DNA from 4 places in the Streptomyces sp. NPDC043685 genome. Region 3 is predicted to be linked to each of the others. Evidence: riboswitches for the same ligand, from Rfam matches in the RefSeq annotation. Region 3 holds a riboswitch; each other region holds the start of a gene.
The links. A riboswitch is a leader RNA that binds a small molecule or an ion and turns the genes downstream of it on or off. The one in region 3 is predicted to bind cyclic di-AMP.

Region 1 (5,565 bases), on a different contig from region 3:
CCGGTTCCCCGGTACCGGCCCGCGCCGCACCCCGCTCCTCCGGTTGCCCGGCGGACGGTTCGCCCATCGGCTTCCCCGTTCTCTCGACGTCCCGCAGGGCTTCCTCGTCCTCCCGGCGCACCGTGCGCCCGCGGGACCTACTTCGCGGCGTCGGCCGCCTTCACGAGCGCGTCCTTGGTGACCAGGCCCGCGTAGACCTTGCCGTCGTCGGTGATGAGGGCGTTGACCAGGCGGGTCGAGAAGACCGTGCCGGAGCCGAACGTGCCGTGCACCTTCTCGCCGAGCGAGTCCATGAAGCCGCCGAATTCGCCGCCGGCCTTGCCGGAGGGCACGCCCTCGCCGCCGGTGTCGAAGGTGGCGATCGCGTTCCAGCCCTCGCCGATGGTCTTCATGCCGTCGGGGCCCTTGCCGAGGTCCTTTCCGTCCTTGGGGGCGTGCCCGGGTGCCTCACCGAGGCCGAAGGGCTTGCCGGGAGCCTTGCGCGGAGCCTCGTCGGAGGCCTTGGCGTCCTTCTCCTCGGTGACCTTCGCGCCCTTGGGCGGGGTGAAGTCGAAGGTCGAGGCGGGCGGCTGGGCGAAGCTGACCTTCGTGAAGCCGGCGTCCACGACGGCGGCGCCGCCGCTCGCCGGGGTGAGCGTGAACTTCAGCGGCATGCCGGTCTCGGCGTCCACGGCGACGGTGATCGCGCCGACCGTCGAGCCGGACTGCTTCGGCTCGACGACGAGCTTGTAGGCGTCCCGGCCGGCGACCTGGGCGGTGCCGTCCACGGTCACGGAGGTCGTGTCGTCGACCGCCTTCAGGGCCTCCTCGGCGAAGTCCTTCGGCAGGGCCGGCGGCTGCTGGTCCTTGCCGCGCTCCGGGCTCTCGGAGGAGGTGCCGTGGTAGACCTCGTTGGACTTGCTGTCGTAGCCCCAGACGTCCTTGCCGTTGTGGATGAGGCTGTACTCGGCGGCGTTCTCCAGCAGCGACAGCTTCTGCCGGTCCGGGCCGTCGGCGGCGACGCGCAGGGTGTGCGTGCCGGAGGCCAGTTCGGTGAGCTTGGCCGTCGGGTCGGCCGAGGAGCCGTCACCACCGCCCGCGGCACCGGACAGCAGACCGGACTCCAGGCCGCCGAGGTTCGGCAGACCGAGGTCGGTGCTGATCTTGACGGTGCCGGACAGCTGCTCGACGTCGGACGCGGCGATCTTCTCTATGAGCTGCTGGGCGGTGATCTTCGGAAGGTCGGGGTCACCGGAGTCGGCGAGCGCGGGGACCAGGCCGATCGTCGCGGCGGCCACCCCGATCACCGTGACCGGGACGATGTACCGCGCGGCGGTGCGCCGCCCGGAGCGCTGCTCGTCGGCCTCCCCGGCGGTCGTGCTGTCGTCGGATGCGTACGGTGCCATGTGTGCCCTACCTCCGTGGTCGGCGGCGGCTGTCCGTGTCGTGCACGCACTCGTCCCTGAGCCGCCATTCTCACCCGAACAGGTGAGGAGTGGTGCTTTCCGTGGTCACCATCTGACCAAATCGGCCAGGGAGATACGTCAGACCCCGGGCTCAACTCCGTGTACTGCTGGGGTATGACACGGAGGCCGGGCTTCTCCCCCGACCCGTAGGGGTCGTACGGGGAGGAGGTGTCAGCCGGCCCGGTGCACCACGGCGTCGCACAGCTCCAGGAGCGCCGTCTTCGCGGCGCAGTCCCGCAGGGGGGCCAGCGCCGCGCGGGCGTCCTGGGCGTAGCGGACGGTGTCCCGCCGGGCCTGCTCCAGCGCCGGGTGGGCGCGCAGCAGGCGCAGGGCCTCCGCGTGCCGCGCGTCGTCGGTGAGGTCGGAGTCCAGCAGCTCGCACAGGGCGACGTCCTCGGCGAGCCCGAGCCGGGCGGCCCGCTCGCGCAGCCGCAGCACCGGCAGGGTGGGGATGCCCTCGCGCAGGTCGGTGCCGGGGGTCTTGCCGGACTCGTGGGAGTCGGAGGCGATGTCCAGGACGTCGTCCGCGAGCTGGAAGGCGACGCCGAGGCGCTCGCCGTACTGGGTCAGCACGTGCACGACCGTCTCGTCGGCGCCGGACATCATCGCGCCGAACCGGCACGAGACGGCGACCAGCGAGCCGGTCTTGCCGCCCAGCACGTCCAGGTAGTGCTCGACGGGGTCGCGGCCGTCCTGCGGTCCGGCGGTCTCCAGGATCTGGCCGGTCACCAGGCGCTCGAACGCCTCGGCCTGCACCCGCACGGCCTCCGGGCCGAGGTCGGCCAGGATGTGCGAGGCGCGGGCGAAGAGGAAGTCGCCGGTGAGGACGGCGACGGAGTTGCCCCAGCGGGTGTTCGCGCTCGCGACGCCGCGGCGCACGGCGGCCTCGTCCATGACGTCGTCGTGGTACAGCGTGGCGAGGTGGGTCAGCTCCACGACGACGGCCGAGGGCACGATCCCGGGGGCGTGCCGGTCGCCGAACTGGGCGGACAGCATCACGAGCAGCGGACGGAACCGCTTGCCGCCGGCGCGCACCAGATGCTGGGCGGCCTCCGTGATGAAGGGCACCTCACTCTTGGTGGCCTCGAGCAAGCCTTCCTCGACAGCCGTCAGTCCGGCCTGGACATCGGCTTCCAGAGCCTGGTCCCGCACGCTCAGCCCGAACGGCCCGACGTCGGTCACGAGGGGTCTCCTGTCTGCTGTGTCTGCCGGTGATTACGCGGTTTGTCGATAGGTCGCTGCCCTCACTCGAGTCAGCGTATCCGGTCACGTTTCGATCACCGCCAGCGCCCAGGGTTACAGGCCGGGCGGTATCCGATCACGACCGCAATGTTTTCGATCAACCTATAAGAACAGATATTTATCGACTTACCCAAGGGTGGTGAACTATGCACCATTTGCCGCTTTGGGTAAGCAAATTCCCGTTGGTGGAAAATGCCCCACGGACTCGTGATCAGTGAGTTGAATCACTGCCTCCGCTTTTCCGCCCTCCTCCCACCTCGCCCCGTACCCCCTTTTCCGGAAAGCAAGTTGAGCCCTTGGCTGCCGCAAAGGATCAAGCGGCCCAAATGCCTCCGACCAAGGTCAACTACGTGATATGTGACTGAGGCGCTTGTTCCGGACATGTGCTCTCGCATACGTTCCCGCCCTGTCCGGCGGACGCCTCATCCTGCCGCCGCCCGGACTCCCCACTGGAACCGACTCACTCACGCAGGGCAGGAGCGGGGGACCCAGGTAAGTCGCCGGACCGCACAGCGGCACGGCTCGGGGTGAAGCCGCGTACGGCACACAGCGCCGTACGCGGCCGGGCACCTCCCGGCCCGAACCCGACAGCTCACCTCGCAGGCGCCGGAGAGGAACATCGTCATGGCCGGACGAGGCAAGCACCGTCGCCCCAGAACCAACCCGCTGACCCGCGGCTTCATCGCCGTCGGCACCGGAGGAGCCGCACTCACCCTCCCGCTCCTCGGCGCCGCCCAGGCGAGCGCCGCCGAGCCCCAGAGCGCCCCCGTCGCCGCACAGTCCGCGCCCCGCGCGGCCCAGCCCGCCACGTCGCTCACGTACACCGTGGTCAAGGGCGACTCGCTGGCCCGCATCGCGGACAAGTACGACGTCCGGGGCGGCTGGAAGCGGCTCTACAAGGACAACCGCGCCGCCGTCGGCGACAACCCGAAGCTGATCCACCCGGGTCTGAAGCTGACGGTGAAGACCACCAAGGCGAAGGCCGCGAAGAAGACGGCCACCCCGTCGTCCGCCCCCGCCAAGCCGGCCGCGAAGCCCGCCACGGGCGTCGCCCAGGCCACCCAGGCGTCGGCCAAGACCTACGCGAACAACCTGGACGGCTGGATCCGCGAGGCGCTGGACATCATGGCGCAGAAGGGCATCCCCGGGTCCTACGACGGCATCTACCGCAACATCATGCGCGAGTCGTCCGGCAACCCGCTGGCGATCAACAACTGGGACTCGAACGCCGCGGCGGGCACCCCGTCCAAGGGCCTGCTCCAGGTCATCGACCCGACGTTCGCCGCCTACCACGTGGACGGCACCTCCTTCGACCCGTTCGACCCGGTCGCCAACATCACCGCGGCCTGCAACTACGCGGCCGACCGCTACGGCTCGATCGACAACGTCAACGGACCGTACTGAGCCGCCCCGCCCAGCAGTCGCTCGAGGACGACGGCGATGCCGTCGTCCTCGTTCGACAGGGTGACCTCGTCGGCCACGGCCTTGAGTTCGGGATGGGCGTTCGCCATCGCGACGCCGTGGCCGGCCCAGTCGAACATCGGGATGTCGTTGGGCATGTCGCCGAAGGCGATGGTGTCCGCCGGACGCAGCCCCAGATGCTCGGCCGCCAGCGCCAGGCCCGTCGCCTTGGTGATCCCGCACGGCTGGAGCTCCACCGTGCCGGGCCCCGACATCGTCACCGTCGCCAGCGAACCCACCACCGAGCGGGCCGTCGCCGCCAACGCGTCGTCCGACAGGTGCGGATGGCGCAGCAGCACCTTGCTGATGGGCTCGCCCCACAGGTCGTCACGCCGTTCGACCCGCACCGCGGGCAGGGTCGGGTGCGGCATGAGATAGCCCGGCTCGATCAGCGTGAGCCCGTCGACCCCGTCCTGGTCGACCGCCGCGTACACCTGCCCCACCTCGGCCTCGATCTTGCCGAGGGCGGTCTCGGCCAGCTCCCGGTCCAGCGTGATGGACCACAGCAGCCGGTCCGCGCCGGCGTCGTACACCTGCGCGCCCTGCCCGCAGACCGCGAGCCCCGTGCAGCCGAGGTCGTCCAGCAGCGGCCGCACTCTCGGCGCCGGCCGGCCCGTCACCACGAGGTGCTGGGCACCGGCGTCCGCCACCCGCGCGAGCACGGCGAGGGACCGTTCGGAGAGGGTGTCGTCGCCGCGCAGCAACGTCCCGTCCAGATCGGTGGCGATGAGTGAATATGCGAGGGGTGCGGCCATGATCAGAGAATACGGACAACGCGGCCCTTCGTTTCATCGCACAGGGGACGCCGATTGCCCGGTTGAAGGCCTCTGCACCGGTTGGCAACAACATGCTCCGCTACCTACCCGAGAGGCCGCATAGAGCGGTACCTTCCATGTGTCCAGGGGGGACTTGATCGGGGGGTCAGGTTGAGCAGTGGGCGCATTCGCGTGGCGGGGGCCGGGGAGCTCGGTGAAGGGGAGAAGGAGCGCTGGCGTGCGCTGCGCGCGGCCTCCGGGGCACCGCGCAACCCCTTCATGGAACCGGAGTTCACCGAAGCCGTCGGCCGGGTCAGGCCGGGGGCCCGGGTCGCCGTGGTGTACGAGGGGCTGGAGCCGGCCGGCTTCCTGCCCCATGAGCGGGGCCCGTTGGGGCAGGGCCGGGCGATCGGGTTCGGCGTCTCGGACGCCCAGGGCGCGATCCTGCGGCCGGGCCTGGACCTGGAGACGGGTGAACTGCTGAGGGCCTGCTCGGTGTCGAGCTTCGCCTTCGACAATCTGGAGGCCGAGCAGCGGCTGTTCGTCCGGTACGCGGCCGAGGAGTACGCCACCTACGTCATCGACGTGGAGAAGGGCTACGAGGCCTACGAGTCGGTGCTGCGCGCGCAGTCGCCGAAGTTCCTGAAGACCACCCTGGCCAA
Region 2 (5,565 bases), on a different contig from region 3:
AGGCCAGGCAGCTCATGGACGCCTGGGCGGCCACGCTGCGCCGGCACACCGGGGAGAAGGCCGCGCTGCAGGCCGGCTGGACCGGGTCGGTGTGGGCGCGGGCCGCCGAGATCGTGCGGCACACACCCGGCGGGGGCTGGCCGGCCGCGCGGGTGCGCGGCTTCGAGGACATGCTGCGCACCGCCCACCTCCCCCAAGTCGTCGCCTCCGACCCGGACTTCACCGGATCCTGGGACCTGGTGGCGATCGACGCCGTGATCTCCGTGGCGGTCTTCCTCGGCGACCACCGGGTCTTCGGCCACGCCCTGGAGCGTTTCCGGGAGCGCGTGCCCGCCTACCTCTACCTGGAGAAGGACGGCCCCGTGCCGCTCACCGTGCCCGGCTCCGGCGTGGACGGCCCGCAGCGGATGGCCTCGTACTGGTTCGGCCAGACCACGTACCGGGACGGCGTCTCCCAGGAGACCTGCCACAGCTTCCGGCACGTGGGCGCCTCGCTCGCCGCCACCGCCCACATCGCCGAGACGGCCTGGCACCAGGGCGTCGACCTCTACGGCGAGATCGAGGACCGGCTGGCGACCGCGCTCGCCCTGCACGCCCGCCACGAACAGGGCGGGCGCGCACCCGAGTGGCTGTGCGGCGGCCGGGTCGAGCGGGGCCTCGGACCCCATCTGGAGGTCGCCCTGCACCATCTGGAGGAACGGCGCGGCCGGTCCGTCCCCGCCGCGCACGAACTGGCCGTCCGGGCCCGGCCCGCCGGCACCGACGACCTGTTCACCGCCTGGGAGACCCTCACCCACGCGGGCGCCCCGGACGGCTGAGCGACGGGTGTGCACGAGCTGTCCCGCGGATGGCGTACACTGGAATCACAACGACGCGGGGTGGAGCAGCTCGGTAGCTCGCTGGGCTCATAACCCAGAGGTCGCAGGTTCAAATCCTGTCCCCGCTACTGAAGGCCGAGGGCCGGAATCCGAAAGGGTTCCGGCCCTCGGTGTTTTTCCTCGAGATCTCGCGACGACCCTCACGCTCGGTGAGCGAACCACCCCGTTCCGCATCACAACTGACACACCGTCAAAACCCGTAAGTTACTTGTGAGGTGGTCAACTCGCCCGATTTAAGCCGGTCATGGCAGGTAAGTCCGCGCGAAAAAGGTTAATGATCAAGTGGAATCGCTGGAATACCCCTCGTGCGTCTATTAACGTTCGATAACGCAGCGCGGTCGTCCCAGCCGTCACAGAAGGCGGCTCCGTGCGCACGCGCCGAATCCCGAAAGGGAACCGGGGAACCACCACTTGGGGTGAATCGGGCGGATACCACCGTGGAAGCACGGTGGGTATACGCGCGTAGGAGACCTTCCTGCTCCGAACCCGTCAGCTAACCCGGTAGGCGAGAAGGAAGGAAAGGAGCACGCCCACGTGGCGTCCAACCGGCCTGCCCCCGCAGCCCCGTTCGCGCAGAAGCGCGACACCGACACCTTCGGCTACGGCGGTCAGCGCACCGACGAGGGCCCGTTCCAGGAGTGGAACCCCACCGAGGAGTCCATCCGTCCCGTCCGTGGCCGGCACCGCGTCACCAAGCAGCGCGGCGGAGGTCTCGCCCGCAGCTCCACCGTCCTGGGCGTCGGTGTCATAGCCGCCGTGGGTGCCGGCGGCATGGCCAGTGCCCAGACCGGCAAGCCCCCGGTGTCCATCTCCGTGCCGGACCTGCCCTCGGTGGGTTCCCTCATCTCGGACGACGACACCCCTGAGGGTTCCGCCACCCCGCTCAGCAGCCTCGGCACCGCCACGGCGGACCCCGAGGAGAACACCTCCGGCGCAGGCGAGGCGCTGCGCGCCCGGATCATGGCGCAGGTCGAGCACCAGCAGGAGCAGATCGAGACCAAGGCCGCGCAGGACGCCGCGGCCGCCGCCGAGAAGGCAGCGGCGCAAGCCGTCGCCAAGGCGGAGAAGGAAGCCAAGGCCAAGGCCGCCGAAGCCAAGAAGAAGGCGGAGGAAGAGGCCAGGAAGAAGGCCGAGGCCGAGCGGCTCGCCGCCCTCGCCAAGCAGTACACGCTGCCGACCTCCTCCTACACCATCACCTCCAGCTTCGGCCAGGCAGGCGCCTACTGGTCCTCCGGCTACCACACGGGCCTGGACTTCGCCGCGCCCACGGGCACGCCGATCAAGGCCGTGCACAGCGGCACCATCACGGAGGCCGGCTGGAACGGCTCCTACGGCTACAAGACCGTCCTCACCCTCGATGACGGCACCGAGATCTGGTACGCGCACCAGTCCTCCATCGGCGTCAGCGTCGGCCAGAAGGTCAGCACCGGCGACGTCATCGGCCGCGTGGGCGCCACCGGCAACGTCACCGGCGCGCACCTCCACCTGGAGGTCCACTCCGCCGGATCCGCGAGCGGCATCGACCCCATGGCGTGGCTGCGGGGCAAGGGACTCACCCCCTGAGCGGTCCACACCCGTGGAAGCACCGGCGGCCCTGACGACGACCCCCCGACGTCAGGGCCGCCGGTTTTCCGCCGGGTGTTTACGGGAACTTTGCGTCCGTTGTGGAATCAGGCATTCCTGTACGGGCGTTGACACGGAGCATGACTTCTCTGCGCAAGCTCGGCTCTTCCGACCTCGAGGTCTTCCCCCTCGCCCTCGGCGGCAACGTCTTCGGCTGGACCGCCGACCAGGACCGGTCGTTCGCCGTCCTCGACGCCTACACCGCCGCCGGCGGCAACTTCGTCGACACCGCCGACGTCTACTCGGCGTGGGCCGAGGGCAACCGGGGCGGGGAATCCGAGACCATCCTCGGCCGGTGGCTCGCGGCACGCGGGAACCGCTCCGACGTGATCGTCGCCACGAAGGTCAGCCAGCACCCCGACTTCCAGGGCCTGTCCGCCGCCAACATCAAGGCCGCGGCCGACGCCTCCCTGCGCCGCCTCGGCACCGACTACATCGACCTCTACTACACGCACTTCGACCGGCCCGACGTGCCCGTCGAGGAGATCATCGGCGCGCTCGACGAACTCGTGAAGGCCGGGAAGGTGCGGCACATCGCCGCCTCCAACATCTCCGCCGAGCGGCTGCGGGCGTCCCTGGAGTTCTCCGACCGCCAAGGACTCGCCCGGTACGTGGCCCTCCAGCCCCAGTACAACCTGGTCTCCCGCGACACCTACGAGGGTGCGCTCCAGGACCTGGCCGAGGGGTCCGGCCTCGCGGCCGTTCCGTACTACGCGCTCGCGTCCGGCTTCCTCACCGGCAAGTACCGGCCCGGTACGACGGTCGAGAGCGCCCGGGCGGGCGGTGCCGCCAAGCATCTGGAGACCGAGCGGGGGCGGCGGGTGCTCGACGCCCTCGACGAGGTCGCCGGGGCGCACGACGTGCCCGTGGCGACGGTGGCCCTGGCCTGGCTCGCCGCGCAGCCGACCGTGGCGGCGCCGATCGCCTCCGCGCGGACGGTGGAGCAGCTGCCCGCCCTGGTGGGCGTCGGCGAGCTGACGCTCACGGACGCCGAGGTCGCCCGCCTCACGGAGGCCTCGGCCTAGGAACGGTAGGGGTTGTACGCCGGGTACGGCGCCGGCCGGTAGCCGTACCCGTACCCGTACACGCCCTGCACGGGCCAGGGCGGCGCCGCCACCGGGACCGGAGGGGCCGTGACCCGTGCCGCGTGGTCCAGCGCGGGACGGGCCGCCTCCCGGCGCCGCCACAGCTCGCCGAGCAGCTCCTGCTCCCGTACGGCGAAGCCGGCCCCGGCGCGGCCCCGCCGGGCCCGGTGCCGCAGGAACGCCAGCGACGTGGCGTACGCCTCGTACCGCGCCACCTCCCGGGCCGCCGCCTTGCCCGCGTGGCGGCGGGCGTACTGGCGGGCGATCCGCCGGGCCCGCATCGAGCCGAGCGCGTACGGCTCGGCCGGCGTCAGCCACCCGGCCACCGCGTAGGCGGGCAGCTCCGCCCGGACGGTCTTCAGCTCCCGCTGCCGCGTCCAGATCACCAGCCATGTCAGCAGCCCGAAGATGGGCACCATGAACGCCGCGTACACGGCGAAGAACCCGTACTCGCCGAACGCCGACGAGCCGTTCCACATCGCGTGCATGCCCATCGCGAGCAGCAGGCCGCACACCGGGAAGATCACGCGGCGTCGCGGCCGGCGGTCCGCCGAGAGCGCGCAGATGCCGAAGCCGATGCCGGTGAGGACCGTGAAGAGCGGGTGCGCGAACGGCGACATGATGATGCGCACGAAGAAGGTCGCCGCCGTGACGGAGGCGATGCCGGTACCACCGGTGAGCTGGTCGGTGCCGAAGGCCGTGCCCAGGTAGAGGATGTTCTCCGTGAACGCGAAGCCGGTGGCGGTCACACCGGCGATGACGACCCCGTCGACGATGCCGGTGAAGTCGCGGCGCCGGAAGAGGAAGACCAGCAGGACGGCGGCCGCCTTGGCCGACTCCTCCACCACCGGCGCTATCACCGTCGCGCCGAGGGTGTCCGCGCTGGACGGGTCCGCCGTCGCCGTCGCTATCCATCTCGTCGCGAAGCTGTTGGCGACGATCGCTATCAGCGCCGCCGCGCAGGCGCCCCAGGCGAAGCAGAACACCAGGTTCCGCCAGGGGCCGGGTTCGACGCGGTCCAGCCAGCGGAACGCGGCGAGCAGCAGGGGCACCGGCAGGACGGCCAGCCCCAGCCCGACCAGGAACCCCTCCGTGCCGGTCTCCTCGCGGACCAGGGCGAGGATGACCAGGCCGGATATCGCCAGGAGCGTGCTCAGCGCGCCGTAGCGCACCCAGGCGCGCTGCCACCAGTGGGCGTGCCGCAAGGGGCCGCCCGGGCCCGGGCCGGCGAAGGGAGCGCCGTCGGTGGGACCGCTGGGGTACGACGGAGGGGGAGGGCTGGTGGCCACGGCATTGACCCTAACGACGGATGGGAGCTGTCCGCAGGCGGGAGAAGGCGCCAGAAGGGGTCAGGCGCCGGCGGGAGGCTGGTCCACGTGCTGTACGCGACGGAAGAGGAGGTCGTTCACGACATGTCCCTTGTCCAGTCCCTGGCCCTCGAAACGGGTCAGCGGACGGAAGTCGGGACGCGGCGCGAAACCACCGTCGGCCTGCGTGTTCTCGAAGTCGGGGTGCGCCGTCAGGACATCGAGCATCTGTTCGGCGTACGGCTCCCAGTCGGTGGCGCAGTGGAGGATCGCGCCGGGCCGGAGGCGGGTGGCGGCCAGGGTGAGGAAATCGGGCTGGATGATCCTGCGCTTGTGGTGGCGCTTCTTGGGCCAGGGGTCGGGGAAGTAGACGCGCAGACCGCCGAGGGAGTCGGGGGCGAGCATCTCGCGCAGCAGGATGATCGCGTCGCCGTTGGCGACCCGGATGTTGGACAGGCCGTCGCGGTCGGCGAGATTGAGCAGGTTGCCCTGGCCGGGGGTGTGGACGTCGACGGCGAGGATGTTCGTGGCGGGGTCGGCGGCGGCCATCCGGGCGGTGGCCTCGCCCATGCCGAAGCCGATCTCCAGGACGACGGGGTTGTCGTTGCCGAACAGCTCGTCCAGGTCGAGGACGCGGCTGCCGTCGATGTCGAGGCCCCACTTGGGCCACAG
Region 3 (5,565 bases):
GCGCTTGGTCTGGGAGCGGTAGACCCGGGCCGCGGTCTGCTCGCCGAGCAACCGGATCCTGGTCGCGGTGGAGAACCGGTCCCGGTCCTTCACGGCCATCTGTCCGCCTCCCGCTCCACCGTCATACGCGCGTACGTCCCCGGACACGGTACGGGACCGAGTACGGGGACGTACGTACGACGCTGCTACTTACGAGCCGGGTCAGCCCTTGAAGCGCGGGAAGGCGCTGCGGCCGGCGTAGACCGCCGCGTCGTCGAGGATCTCCTCGATGCGCAGCAGCTGGTTGTACTTGGCGACGCGCTCGGAGCGGGCCGGGGCGCCGGTCTTGATCTGGCCGCAGTTGGTGGCGACGGCCAGGTCGGCGATGGTGACGTCCTCGGTCTCGCCGGAGCGGTGGGACATCATGCACTTGAAGCCGTTGCGCTGGGCCAGCTCGACGGCGTCCAGCGTCTCGGTCAGCGAGCCGATCTGGTTGACCTTGACCAGGAGCGCGTTGGCCGCGCCCTCCTCGATGCCGCGGGCCAGGCGCTCGGGGTTGGTCACGAACAGGTCGTCGCCGACGAGCTGGACCTTGTCACCGAGCTTGTCGGTGATGGTCTTCCAGCCCTCCCAGTCGTCCTCGAACAGCGGGTCCTCGATGGACACGAGCGGGTACGCGTCGACGAGCTCCGCGTAGTACTCGGTCATCTCGGCCGCCGAGCGCTCCTTGCCCTCGAAGGTGTAGACGCCGTCCTTGTAGAACTCGGAGGCGGCGACGTCGAGGGCGAGGGCGATCTGCTCGCCGGGGGTGTAGCCGGCTTCCTTGATCGCCTCGAGGATGAGGTCGAGGGCCTCGCGGTTGGAGCCGAGGTTCGGGGCGAAGCCGCCCTCGTCGCCGAGGCCGGTGGCCAGGCCCTTGGACTTCAGGACCTTCTTCAGCGTGTGGTAGACCTCGGCGCCCCAGCGCAGGGCCTCGGAGAAGGACTCCGCGCCGATGGGGGCGATCATGAACTCCTGGATGTCTACGTTGGAGTCGGCGTGCGAGCCGCCGTTCAGGATGTTCATCATCGGCACCGGCAGCAGGTGCGCGTTGGGGCCGCCCAGGTAGCGGAACAGCGGCAGGTCGCTGGCCTCGGAGGCGGCGTGGGCGACGGCGAGGGAGACGCCGAGGATGGCGTTGGCGCCGAGGGAGCCCTTGTTGTCGGTGGCGTCCAGGTCGAACATCGCCTGGTCGATCAGGCGCTGCTCGGTGGCGTCGTAGCCGACCAGCTCCGGGCCGATCTGCTCGATGACCGCGAGGACGGCCTTCTCCACACCCTTGCCGAGGTAGCGGTTCGAGTCGCCGTCGCGGAGCTCGATGGCCTCGAAGGCGCCCGTGGAGGCGCCGGACGGGACGGCGGCACGACCGGTGCTGCCGTCGTCGAGGCCGACCTCGACCTCGACCGTGGGGTTGCCTCGGGAGTCCAGGATTTCCCGGGCTACGACGACGTCGATGGACGGCACGAGCATCTCCTTCTTGAATGTGACGCGGTGACGCGGGTCGCGTGGACCCGGCGGGGTGCGGGCCGTGGTGGCTCGCGACATGAGCCTAACCGGCTCCGGGCGATCGGCCACCGGGTCGCCCACCCCATGGACAGAACCGAGAGTAAATTGTTTCCGAACGGAACAAAGCCGGTTGCCGAAAAAACCCCGCCCCGGTGCGCACGGGGGATGGCGCACCGGGGCGGGGAGTCCGTGGGCCCCGGGGGGCCGGGAGGGGCCGCTGCTTACTTCAGGTGCAGCTGCTGGCCCGGGTAGATGAGGTTGGCGTCCTCGACGATGTCCTTGTTCAGCTCGAAGAGCTTCTCCCAGCCGCCCTTGACCTTCTTGTCCGCGGCGATGGAGCTGAGGGTGTCGCCCTCGACGACCTTGTACTCGCCGTCGCCCTTCTTGACCTTCTTGCCGGTCGGGGTGGTGACGGTCTTCTTGGCGGCCGGGCGGTCCTCGGAGCGGGAGGCCGGCTGCTGCTCGGTCTTGCGGGTCTCGGTGCTCTGCTGGCTCTGCTGCTGCGTGGAGCTGCCGGAGTCGCTCGACGAGCCGCCGCCGGTGTAGCCGGCACCCGACAGGCCCTTGCCGCAGACCGGCCAGGCGCCCTTGCCCTGGCTCGCCAGGACCTTCTCGGCGACCTGGATCTGCTGGTCCTTGCTGGCCTGGTCGGCGGTCGAGGCGTACTGCGTGCCGCCGTACGCGGCCCAGGTGGAGGCGGAGAACTGCAGACCGCCGTAGTAGCCGTTGCCGGTGTTGATGGACCAGTTGCCGCCGGACTCGCACTGGGCGACGGCGTCCCACTCGGAGGCGGTGGCGGCGGAGGCGTTGCCGGCCGCCATCAGCGGGGCGGCGATGGCGACACCGGTGACACCGGCGAGCGCGGCGGCGCGGGTGGCCTTGGACGGACGACGGTGCTTGCCCTTGGCGGAAAACAGCATGGAGAGATCCCCTCACCGACGCCTGCGAGGTGAGCTGTCGGGTTCGGGCCGGTTGAGTTGCCCGGCCGCGTCCCTCACGGGACACGGCTTCACCCCAAGCCCTTCCGGCACAACCGGCCGGTCGGGCACCTACCTTGGGTCCCCCGCTCCTGCCTACGGCGCTTGACGCGACGACTGTTCCCGTGCGGCCGCTGGCAGGATTCGGCGTTGCGGCAGCCGGGGCTCGTGGTGACGAGCGATCACGACCGTAGACACGCGATCCGCCGAATTTCAAAGACGATCAGGGCTTCTGAGATCTATCTCTCACCGGCCTTATACGGGACATTCGGCGCGAAACATGACGTGAACTCACCCGGTTTAGGGGTGACTTCGACCGCCGTTTCCGCACTGCCCGGACGGCTACCCCTCGTCCGCTTCGACCCCTGTGGTGAGCTTCTGACCGGGGAGGATGAGGTTCGGGTCGGTACCGACCGTCTGCTCGTTGTCGTCGTAGAGGGAGTGCCATCCGCCGTCGACGTCAAGGGAGTCGGCGATGGACCAGAGGCTGTCGCCGACGCCGACGATGTAGGCGCCCTGGGAAGCGTCACGGGAGGCGTCACCGCCGCGCGAGGCGTGACGGCCCGAGGACGCGCCCTCACGGCCGCTCGCGGACGCGGAGTCCTCCTCGGCGCCGGGGCCGCGGTGACGGCCGGAGCCGGCGTCCGCCGGGGCCGAGGACTCGCCGCGCTGACGCGAGTTGGCGGACTCGCCGCCCTCACCGGAGCCGGAGCTGCCGGACTTCTCGTCCCGCTCCTGCTTCTCGCCCCGCTCCTGCGAGGTGGAATCGGACGACTTGTCGGACTTGCTGGTTTCATCCTTCTCGGTCGACCGTGCGTCGGGCGACGACGACGGGCTCGAAGAGGCCTCCGGAGAAGGGGACGCGTCAGGGCCGTCGAGCAGACCGGGTGAGTCCACCTCACCGGACGTCTCGGACGAGCCGGACGTGTCCGACCCCTTGCCCTGTTCGAGGCCCGAGAGCAGTCCGCAGGTGCGCCACGCGCCGACCCCCTGGTCGGCGAGGACTCTCTCGGCCACGGATATCTGCTGGGAGCGACTGGCCAGGTCGGCACTCGCGGCGTAGTCGAGACCGCCGTACTTCTCCCAGTCCTCCTGGGACAACTGCAGGCCGCCGTAATAGCCGTTACCGCTGTTCTGGCTCCACGCGCCGCCGGTCTCGCAGTCCGCGACCCGGTCCCAGGTCGTGCCGTCGGCCGCGCTGGCACCGGAGGCCCCGAGGAGAGGGATCGCGATGGCGGAGCCGGTCACTCCGGCCGCCACGAGGAGAGCCGGAGCCTGACGGGGGCGGCGGTGCCGACCGTTCCCGGAGAGCATACGGAGACCTTTCGCGAGACAGCAGTGACCGGCGGCCGGAATCCCGGGCCGCGTTGATGGGTGAACGTATCGGCAGACGATCACTTGTCACAAGTTCATGCCGCGCAGATCACGTGAAGATCACAGCTCTGATGTTTCGTCACGTCCGGCCGGTGCGAACTCCACCGGCAGCGTGCGCAGCCCCCGCATGATGAGCCCGCCGCGCCACCGCAGCTCGGCCGGATCCGCCGCCAGCCGCAGGTCCGGGAGGCGGGTGAGGAGGGTGGCGAGCGCGGTCTGGCCCTCCAGGCGGGCGAGCGGGGCGCCGAGGCAGTAGTGGATGCCGTGGCCGTACCCGAGGTGCTGGTTGTCGCGGCGGGCGAGGTCCAGGGCGTCCGGGTCGGCGAACCGCTCCGGGTCCCGGTCCGCGGCGGCCAGGACGACCAGGACGGGATCGCCGGCCTCGACGCGCTGCCCGCCGAGCGTGAGGGGCTGCGTGGCGAAGCGCCAGGTGGCGAGCTCGACCGGGCCGTCGTAGCGCAGCAGTTCCTCGACGCCGGTCTCCAGCAGGCCCGTCTCCCCGGCGGCGAGGGACGCCTGGAGGCGGGCGCGTTCCCCGGGGTGGGTGAGCAGGGCGTAGGTGCCGTTGCCGATCAGGTTCACCGTGGTCTCGAAACCGGCGAACAGCAGGATGAAGGCCATGGCCGCCACCTCGTTCTCGGTGAGGTGCTCACCGTGGTCCGAGGCGCGGATGAGGCCGGAGATGAGGTCCTCGCCCGGGGTGGGCTCGGCGGGCAGCGCCTCCCGCTTGCGGTGGATGAGGTCGGCGAGGTAACCGCGCATCTTCTTCACCGAGCGCGCCACGCCGCCCCGCGGACCGCCCTGGTGACGGATCATCATGCCCGCCCAGTCGCGGAAGTCGTCCTGGTCCTCGCGGGGGACGCCGAGCAGGTCGCAGATGGCGTAGATGGGCAGCGGGAAGGCGAAGTCGTGGATGAGGTCGGCGGAGCCCTTGTGCGCGAACCCGTCGATGAGGGTGTCGGTGAGCTCCTGCACCCGTGGCGCGAACTCGGCGACGCGGCGAGGCGTGAACGCCTTGGACACCAGCCGGCGCAGCCGGGTGTGATCCGGCGGGTCGATGTTCAGCAGATGCGTCATCAGCTCCGCCTTGCGCTCGCCGGGGATCCCGGTCTTGCCCTTGGCGTGCGCCGGTTCGTCGTGGTGCGCCGGGTTCTTGGAGAGCCGGTTGTCGGCGAGCGTCTGCTTGGCGTCGGCGTACCGCGTGACCAGCCATGCCTCCACCCCGCTGGGGAGCCGCGTCCTGTGGACGGGGCTGTGCGTGCGGAGCCAGGCGTAGGCGGGGTAGGGGTCGCTCGCGAACTCCCAGGTGAAGAGCTCGGGAGCGGTCGCGGGTGTGCTGGGCGAGGGCTGGTCGGTCACGCGTCGACCGTATCCGGCCCGCCGCCTCTCCCCCGCCCCGGACCGCTCAGCCCTCGGCCTGCCGGATCGCGTCGCGGTAGGAGCGGGCCGCCGCCCTGAGGGCCGCCTCCGGGTCGACGCCCTCCGCCTCGGCGCGGACGGCCAGGGCCAGGAGCTCGTAGCCGACGCCCTCGACGGGCGGGAGCGGTATGTCCAGGCCCGCCGTGCGCACGCGGGAGGCCAGCTTGGCGGCGAGGGCGAGGCCGGGCTGGCCGAGGGGGATGCCCTCGGTGATCGAGGTGCGCTGCTTCTCGACCGCCTTGGTGCGCAGCCAGTGCTCCTTGACCTCTTC
Region 4 (5,565 bases), on a different contig from region 3:
GCGCCATCGACGAGGAGCTCGCCCGGTTCGCCGAGGAGGGTCCCACGGCCGAGGAGATGGAGCGCGCCCAGGCCCAGTTGGAGCGCGAGTGGCTGGACCGCCTCGGCACGGTCGCGGGCCGCGCCGACGAACTGTGCCGGTACGCCGTGCTGTTCGGCGACCCGCAGCTCGCCCTGACGGCGGTCAACCGCGTCCTGGAGATCACGGCGGAGGAGGTCCAGGAGGCCGCCAAGGCCCGCCTGCGCCCCGACAACCGCGCGGTGCTCGTCTACGAGCCCGTCGCCGACGAGACCGACGAGACCGCAGCCGCGGCCGGCGACGAGAACGAGGAGGCGGCCAAGTGACCGAGCTCGCCACGATGGACTTCCACCCCCGGCCGCAGGCGGGCGAGGCCCGCCCCTGGGCCTTCCCGGCCCCCGAGCGCGGCACGCTCGGCAACGGCCTGACGGTGCTGCGCTGCCACCGCCCCGGCCAGCAGGTCGTCGCGGTGGAGGTGCTGCTGGACGCCCCCCTGGAAGCCGAGCCGGCCGGCCTCGACGGTGTGGCCACGATCATGGCCCGGGCCTTCTCCGAGGGCACCGACAAGCACTCCGCCGAGGAGTTCGCCGCCGAGCTGGAGCGCGCCGGAGCCACCCTCGACGCCCACGCCGACCACCCGGGCGTCCGGCTCAGCCTGGAGGTGCCCGCCTCCCGGCTCGCCAAGGGACTGAACCTGATCGCCGACGCCCTGAGGGCGCCCGCGTTCGCCGACAGCGAGGTCGAGCGGCTGGTCCGCAACCGCCTCGACGAGATCCCGCACGAGCTGGCCAACCCCTCACGGCGCGCCGCCAAGGAGCTCTCCAGGGAGCTGTTCCCGGCGGGCTCGCGCATGTCGCGGCCCCGGCAGGGCACCGAGGAGACGGTCGCATCGATCGACTCCGCGGCCGTGCGCGGCTTCTACGAGAAGCACGTCCGCCCCGCCACGGCCACCGTGGTGGTCGTCGGCGACCTGACCGGCATCGACCTCGACGCCCTGCTCGGGGAGACCCTGGGCGCCTGGACGGGCTCCTCGGCCGAGCCGCGCCCGGTGCCGCCGGTGACCGCCGACGACACCGGCCGGGTCGTCATCGTGGACCGCCCGGGCGCCGTCCAGACGCAGTTGCTGATCGGCCGTATCGGCCCGGACCGGCACGACCGCGTGTGGCCTGCGCAGGTGCTCGGCACGTACTGCCTCGGCGGCACCCTCACCTCCCGCCTGGACCGCGTCCTGCGCGAGGAGAAGGGCTACACCTACGGCGTGCGGGCGTTCGGCCAGGTCCTCAGGTCCGCGCCGGACGGCACCGGTGCCGCGATGCTCGCCATCAGCGGTTCCGTGGACACGCCCAACACCGGCCCCGCCCTGGAGGACCTCTGGACGGTGCTGCGCACCCTCGCCGCCGAGGGGCTGACCGACGCCGAGCGGGACGTCGCCGTGCAGAACCTGGTGGGCGTGGCGCCGCTGAAGTACGAGACGGCGGCGGCCGTCGCGAGCACGCTGGCCGACCAGGTCGAGCAGCACCTGCCCGACGACTACCAGGCCACCCTGTACCGGCAGCTCGCGGCCACCGGCACCGTGGAGGCCACCGCGGCGGCCGTGAGCGCCTTCCCGGTGGACCGTCTGGTGACCGTTCTCGTCGGTGACGCGGCGCAGATCAAGGCACCCGTCGAGGCCCTCGGCATCGGCGAAGTCACCGTCGTCGCCGCCGAGTAGCGGCACACGCTCAGGGGCCCTGGCCGTCTTCGAAGGCGCCAGGGCCCCTTTATGCCCGAATTGATACGGAGGTTGCCTGTCTGCCCTGTGGGATGCGCTACAAAAGCCGGGATTCATTTGGGAATTGAAAGTGACGCCGCTTAGCGTCATCCGGGCTGTTCGTCAGGCAGTGCGCCGCACCCGCGGCACCGGACAGTCATCGCCGAGTCCCCGTACGGCGCGAGCCAGGGGAGCCGGGGACCCATCGCAGTCCCTGGGGTGAATCGGACGCCCGCGCCAGTGGCGAGGGAGTCCGTAGGAGACCTTCCTGCTCCGAACCCGTCAGCTAACCCGGTAGGCGAGAGGGAAGGAAAGGACCAGCCACTTCATGGCGTTCACTCGCGCCACCGGCAAGCACCGTCGTCCCAGCAGGATCCAGCGCGGCACCGCCCGCGCGGCGGGCGTCGCGGCCCTCGCCACCACCGGCGTGATTGGCACCGTGGCGGCCCCCGCGGCCTTCGCCGCCGAGCCCACCGCCGAGCAGACGGGGCTCACCCCGGTCGTCACCATGGGCGACACCGTGGCCCAGCAGATCGACGCCCAGGCCATCGCGCAGCAGCAGGCCGCCGAGGAGGCCGCCGCCAAGCAGAAGGCCGAGGAGGCCGCCCGCAAGCGTGCCGCCGAGGCCGCCCAGGAGGCCAAGGAAGCCGCCGAGAAGGCCCGTGAGGCCAAGGAGCGCGCCGCCCGCGAGGCCGAGCGCAAGCGCCTCAACGCCTTCGTGGCCCCGATCTCCGGCTCGTACGTCTCCACCGGCTACAAGGCGAGCAGCGGCCTGTGGTCCTCCGGCAGCCACACCGGCGTCGACTTCCACGCCGCCACCGGCACCTCCGTCCACGCGGTCGGCGCGGGCACCGTCGTCGAGGCCGGCTGGGGCGGCTCCTACGGCAACCAGATCGTGATCAAGATGCACGACGGGACGTACACGCAGTACGGCCACCTGTCCTCGATCGGCGTCTCGGTCGGCCAGCAGGTCACCCCGGGCCAGCAGATCGGCCTGTCCGGCGCGACCGGCAACGTCACCGGTCCGCACCTGCACTTCGAGGCCCGCACGAGCCCCGAGTACGGCTCGGACATCGACCCGGTCGCCTACCTGCGCTCGCACGGCGTGAACGTCTGACCGGCACCTCATCGCACTCCCCGAAGCCCCGGCTCCCCGAGCCGGGGCTTTCGGCGTTCACGCCGGCGGACTGTCCAAAAAATATTCATGGATTCCCGCTTGCCGTCGGAAATTCCCGCTCATTGCAATAGAGTCACGGAACACGCGCCGCTCGCCGGCGTTTCACGGGGATTAAGCGGAGGTCGGTCATGCGTATTCCCGCGCACTCGGTGTGCACGGCCATCCGGGACGACATCGTCGCCGGTGTCCACGCGCGCGGCAGCCGGCTCACCGAAGAACTCCTCGCGCGCCGCTACGGCGTCTCGCGGGTCCCCGTGCGGGAGGCGCTGCGCACCCTGGAGGCCGAGGGCTTCGTGGTGACCCGGCGGCACGCGGGCGCGTGCGTGGCCGAACCCACCGAGCAGGAGGCCGCCGACCTGCTGGAGATGCGGCTGCTGCTGGAGCCGCTCGGCGCCGCACGGGCCGCCCAGCGCCGCACCGAGGGGCATCTGAAGGTCCTGCGCGGCCTGGTCCGGCTGGGCCAGGAGCGGGCCCGCCGGGGCAACAGCGACGATCTGCGCTCCTTGGACGGCTGGTTCCACGAGACGCTCGCCCAGGCCTCCGGCAGTCCCGCGCTGACCTCGATGCTCACCCAGCTCCGCCACAAGATCGCCTGGATGTACGCCGTGGACGCGCCGCTGAGTCCGGTGGAGTCCTGGGCGGAGCACGGCGCGATCGTGGACGCGGTGGCGCGCGGCGACAGCGAGCGCGCGCGGGCGGTCACGGCGCTGCACACCGAGCGCGCGACGGGCGCACACCGCTTGCGTTCCGGCTCCGTCGGGGAAGGCGCCGAGCGTGTGAGGAACTCGCAACATCCCGTAAACACGGCGAGCCTGCGGCATTAACACGGCAGCCGTATACAAAGAGAGCAGTCAATTTCCGGGGGTCTCTTTCAGCTGCCCGGATTCCTGAATTCGTTCCCCATTTCGGCGTCAAATGGCGAAGGGCCCGCCCGGTGAATTCGGACGAGCCCTTCGCTGTGCACCCGATCGGGCGCCCGGGATCAGACGGTCTCGGGCAGTTCCTCGAGACCCTCGGAGACCAGCTTCGCGAGCCGGTCCAGGGCGGCGTCCGCGCCCTCGGCGTCGGAGGCGAGGACGATCTCCTCGCCACCCTGGGCGCCGAGGCCGAGGACGGCCAGCATGGAGGCCGCGTTGACGGGCTTGCCGTCGGCCTTGGCGATCGTCACCGGGACGCCTGCGGCCGTGGCGGCTCGGACGAAGATGGAGGCGGGACGGGCGTGGAGACCCTCGGCCCAGCCGACGTTGACGCGGCGCTCAGCCATGTGTTGCTGCCCTTCGCTTTTCAGGGTTGTCTAGACCAGTTTCCCATATCGTGAAGCCGTACCGGGAGCGGTCCTCGGACCGCCCCGGGGTGCCGTCGGATCGCGGCCTCGACCCGACTGACGCCCTCCACAGACTGCCTCGCGCCGCTGTCGGACGCTAGCCGTACTCTGGGGCCCATGCAGACCTCGCCGGACCGGCACGAGTATCCCGCCCACTGGGAAGCCGACGTGGTGCTGCGCGACGGGGGCACCGCGCGCATCCGGCCCATCACCGTTGATGACGCCGATCGCCTGGTCAGCTTCTACGAGCAGGTCTCCGACGAGTCGAAGTACTACCGCTTCTTCGCGCCGTACCCTCGCCTGTCCGCCAAGGACGTCCACCGCTTCACGCACCACGACTTTGTGGACCGGGTGGGACTCGCGGCCACGGTGGGCGGCGAGTTCATCGCCACCGTACGCTACGACCGGATCGGCGCCGACGGAACGCCCGCGTCCGCACCCGCCGACGAGGCCGAGGTCGCCTTCCTCGTCCAGGACGCCCACCAGGGCCGCGGAGTCGCCTCCGCCCTGCTGGAGCACATCGGAGCCGTCGCCCGCGAGCGCGGCATCCGCCGTTTCGCCGCCGAGGTGCTGCCCGCCAACACCAAGATGATCAAGGTGTTCACGGACGCCGGCTACACCCAGAAGCGCAGTTTCGAGGACGGCGTCGTCCGTCTGGAGTTCGACCTCGAACCCACCGACCGCTCCCTGGCCGTGCAGTACGCGCGCGAGCACCGTGCCGAGGCGCGCTCCGTGCAGCGGCTGCTCGCGCCCGGCTCGGTCGCCGTCATCGGGGCCGGACGCACCCCCGGCGGGGTGGGCCGCAGCGTCCTCGGCAACATCCGGGACGCCGGCTACGGCGGCCGCCTCTACGCGGTGAACAAGGCCTTGCCGGAGGGGCAGAAGGAGCTCGACGGGGTGCCCGCGCACCGCTCGGTCCGGGACATCGACGGCCCGGTCGACCTCGCCGTCGTCGCGGTGCCGGCCGATCACGTCCCCGAGGTCGTCACCGAGTGCGGCGAGCACGGCGTCCAAGGGCTGGTCGTCGTCTCCGCCGGGTACGCCGAGAGCGGCCCCGAGGGGCGCGAACGCCAGCGCGCACTCGTCCGGCAGGCCCGCACGTACGGCATGCGGATCATCGGGCCGAACGCCTTCGGCATCATCAACACCTCCCCCCGGGTGAGGCTCAACGCCTCCCTCGCCCCCGAGGTGCCGCGCCCGGGCCGGATCGGCCTGTTCGCCCAGTCCGGCGCCATCGGCATCGCCCTGCTCTCCCGGCTGCACCGGCGCGGCGGCGGTGTCACGGGCGTCACCGGA

Region 1: linked by a shared signal. The riboswitch ahead of AC0665_RS00850 (transglycosylase SLT domain-containing protein) and the one ahead of AC0665_RS34685 (transglycosylase family protein) in region 3 are both predicted to bind cyclic di-AMP.
Region 2: linked by a shared signal. The riboswitch ahead of AC0665_RS16940 (M23 family metallopeptidase) and the one ahead of AC0665_RS34685 (transglycosylase family protein) in region 3 are both predicted to bind cyclic di-AMP.
Region 4: linked by a shared signal. The riboswitch ahead of AC0665_RS20715 (M23 family metallopeptidase) and the one ahead of AC0665_RS34685 (transglycosylase family protein) in region 3 are both predicted to bind cyclic di-AMP.

The regions. Positions count from the first base shown of each region.
Region 1 covers NZ_JBWKCH010000001.1:175,319-180,883, reverse strand. The annotation lists gene AC0665_RS00865 (ABC transporter ATP-binding protein) at 1-67, opposite strand, end outside; gene AC0665_RS00860 (LolA family protein) at 138-1,385, opposite strand; gene AC0665_RS00855 (polyprenyl synthetase family protein) at 1,617-2,627, opposite strand; cyclic di-AMP (ydaO/yuaA leader) riboswitch at 3,131-3,308, shown strand; gene AC0665_RS00850 (transglycosylase SLT domain-containing protein) at 3,312-4,091, shown strand; gene AC0665_RS00845 (HAD family hydrolase) at 4,055-4,903, opposite strand; gene AC0665_RS00840 (GNAT family N-acetyltransferase) at 5,075-5,565, shown strand, end outside.
Region 2 covers NZ_JBWKCH010000004.1:733,150-738,714, forward strand. The annotation lists gene AC0665_RS16930 (alginate lyase family protein) at 1-818, shown strand, start outside; tRNA gene AC0665_RS16935 (tRNA-Met) at 873-946, shown strand; cyclic di-AMP (ydaO/yuaA leader) riboswitch at 1,245-1,401, shown strand; gene AC0665_RS16940 (M23 family metallopeptidase) at 1,413-2,441, shown strand; gene AC0665_RS16945 (aldo/keto reductase) at 2,582-3,526, shown strand; gene AC0665_RS16950 (PrsW family intramembrane metalloprotease) at 3,523-4,875, opposite strand; gene trmB (tRNA (guanosine(46)-N7)-methyltransferase TrmB) at 4,936-5,565, opposite strand, start outside.
Region 3 covers NZ_JBWKCH010000013.1:148,318-153,882, reverse strand. The annotation lists gene AC0665_RS34695 (FtsB family cell division protein) at 1-99, opposite strand, end outside; gene eno (phosphopyruvate hydratase) at 202-1,482, opposite strand; gene AC0665_RS34685 (transglycosylase family protein) at 1,746-2,444, opposite strand; cyclic di-AMP (ydaO/yuaA leader) riboswitch at 2,449-2,615, opposite strand; gene AC0665_RS34680 (transglycosylase family protein) at 2,844-3,815, opposite strand; gene AC0665_RS34675 (cytochrome P450 family protein) at 3,936-5,234, opposite strand; gene AC0665_RS34670 (nucleoside triphosphate pyrophosphohydrolase) at 5,281-5,565, opposite strand, start outside.
Region 4 covers NZ_JBWKCH010000006.1:115,686-121,250, forward strand. The annotation lists gene AC0665_RS20705 (M16 family metallopeptidase) at 1-344, shown strand, start outside; gene AC0665_RS20710 (M16 family metallopeptidase) at 341-1,729, shown strand; cyclic di-AMP (ydaO/yuaA leader) riboswitch at 1,920-2,084, shown strand; gene AC0665_RS20715 (M23 family metallopeptidase) at 2,097-2,885, shown strand; gene AC0665_RS20720 (GntR family transcriptional regulator) at 3,074-3,769, shown strand; gene AC0665_RS20725 (HPr family phosphocarrier protein) at 3,928-4,209, opposite strand; gene AC0665_RS20730 (bifunctional acetate--CoA ligase family protein/GNAT family N-acetyltransferase) at 4,387-5,565, shown strand, end outside.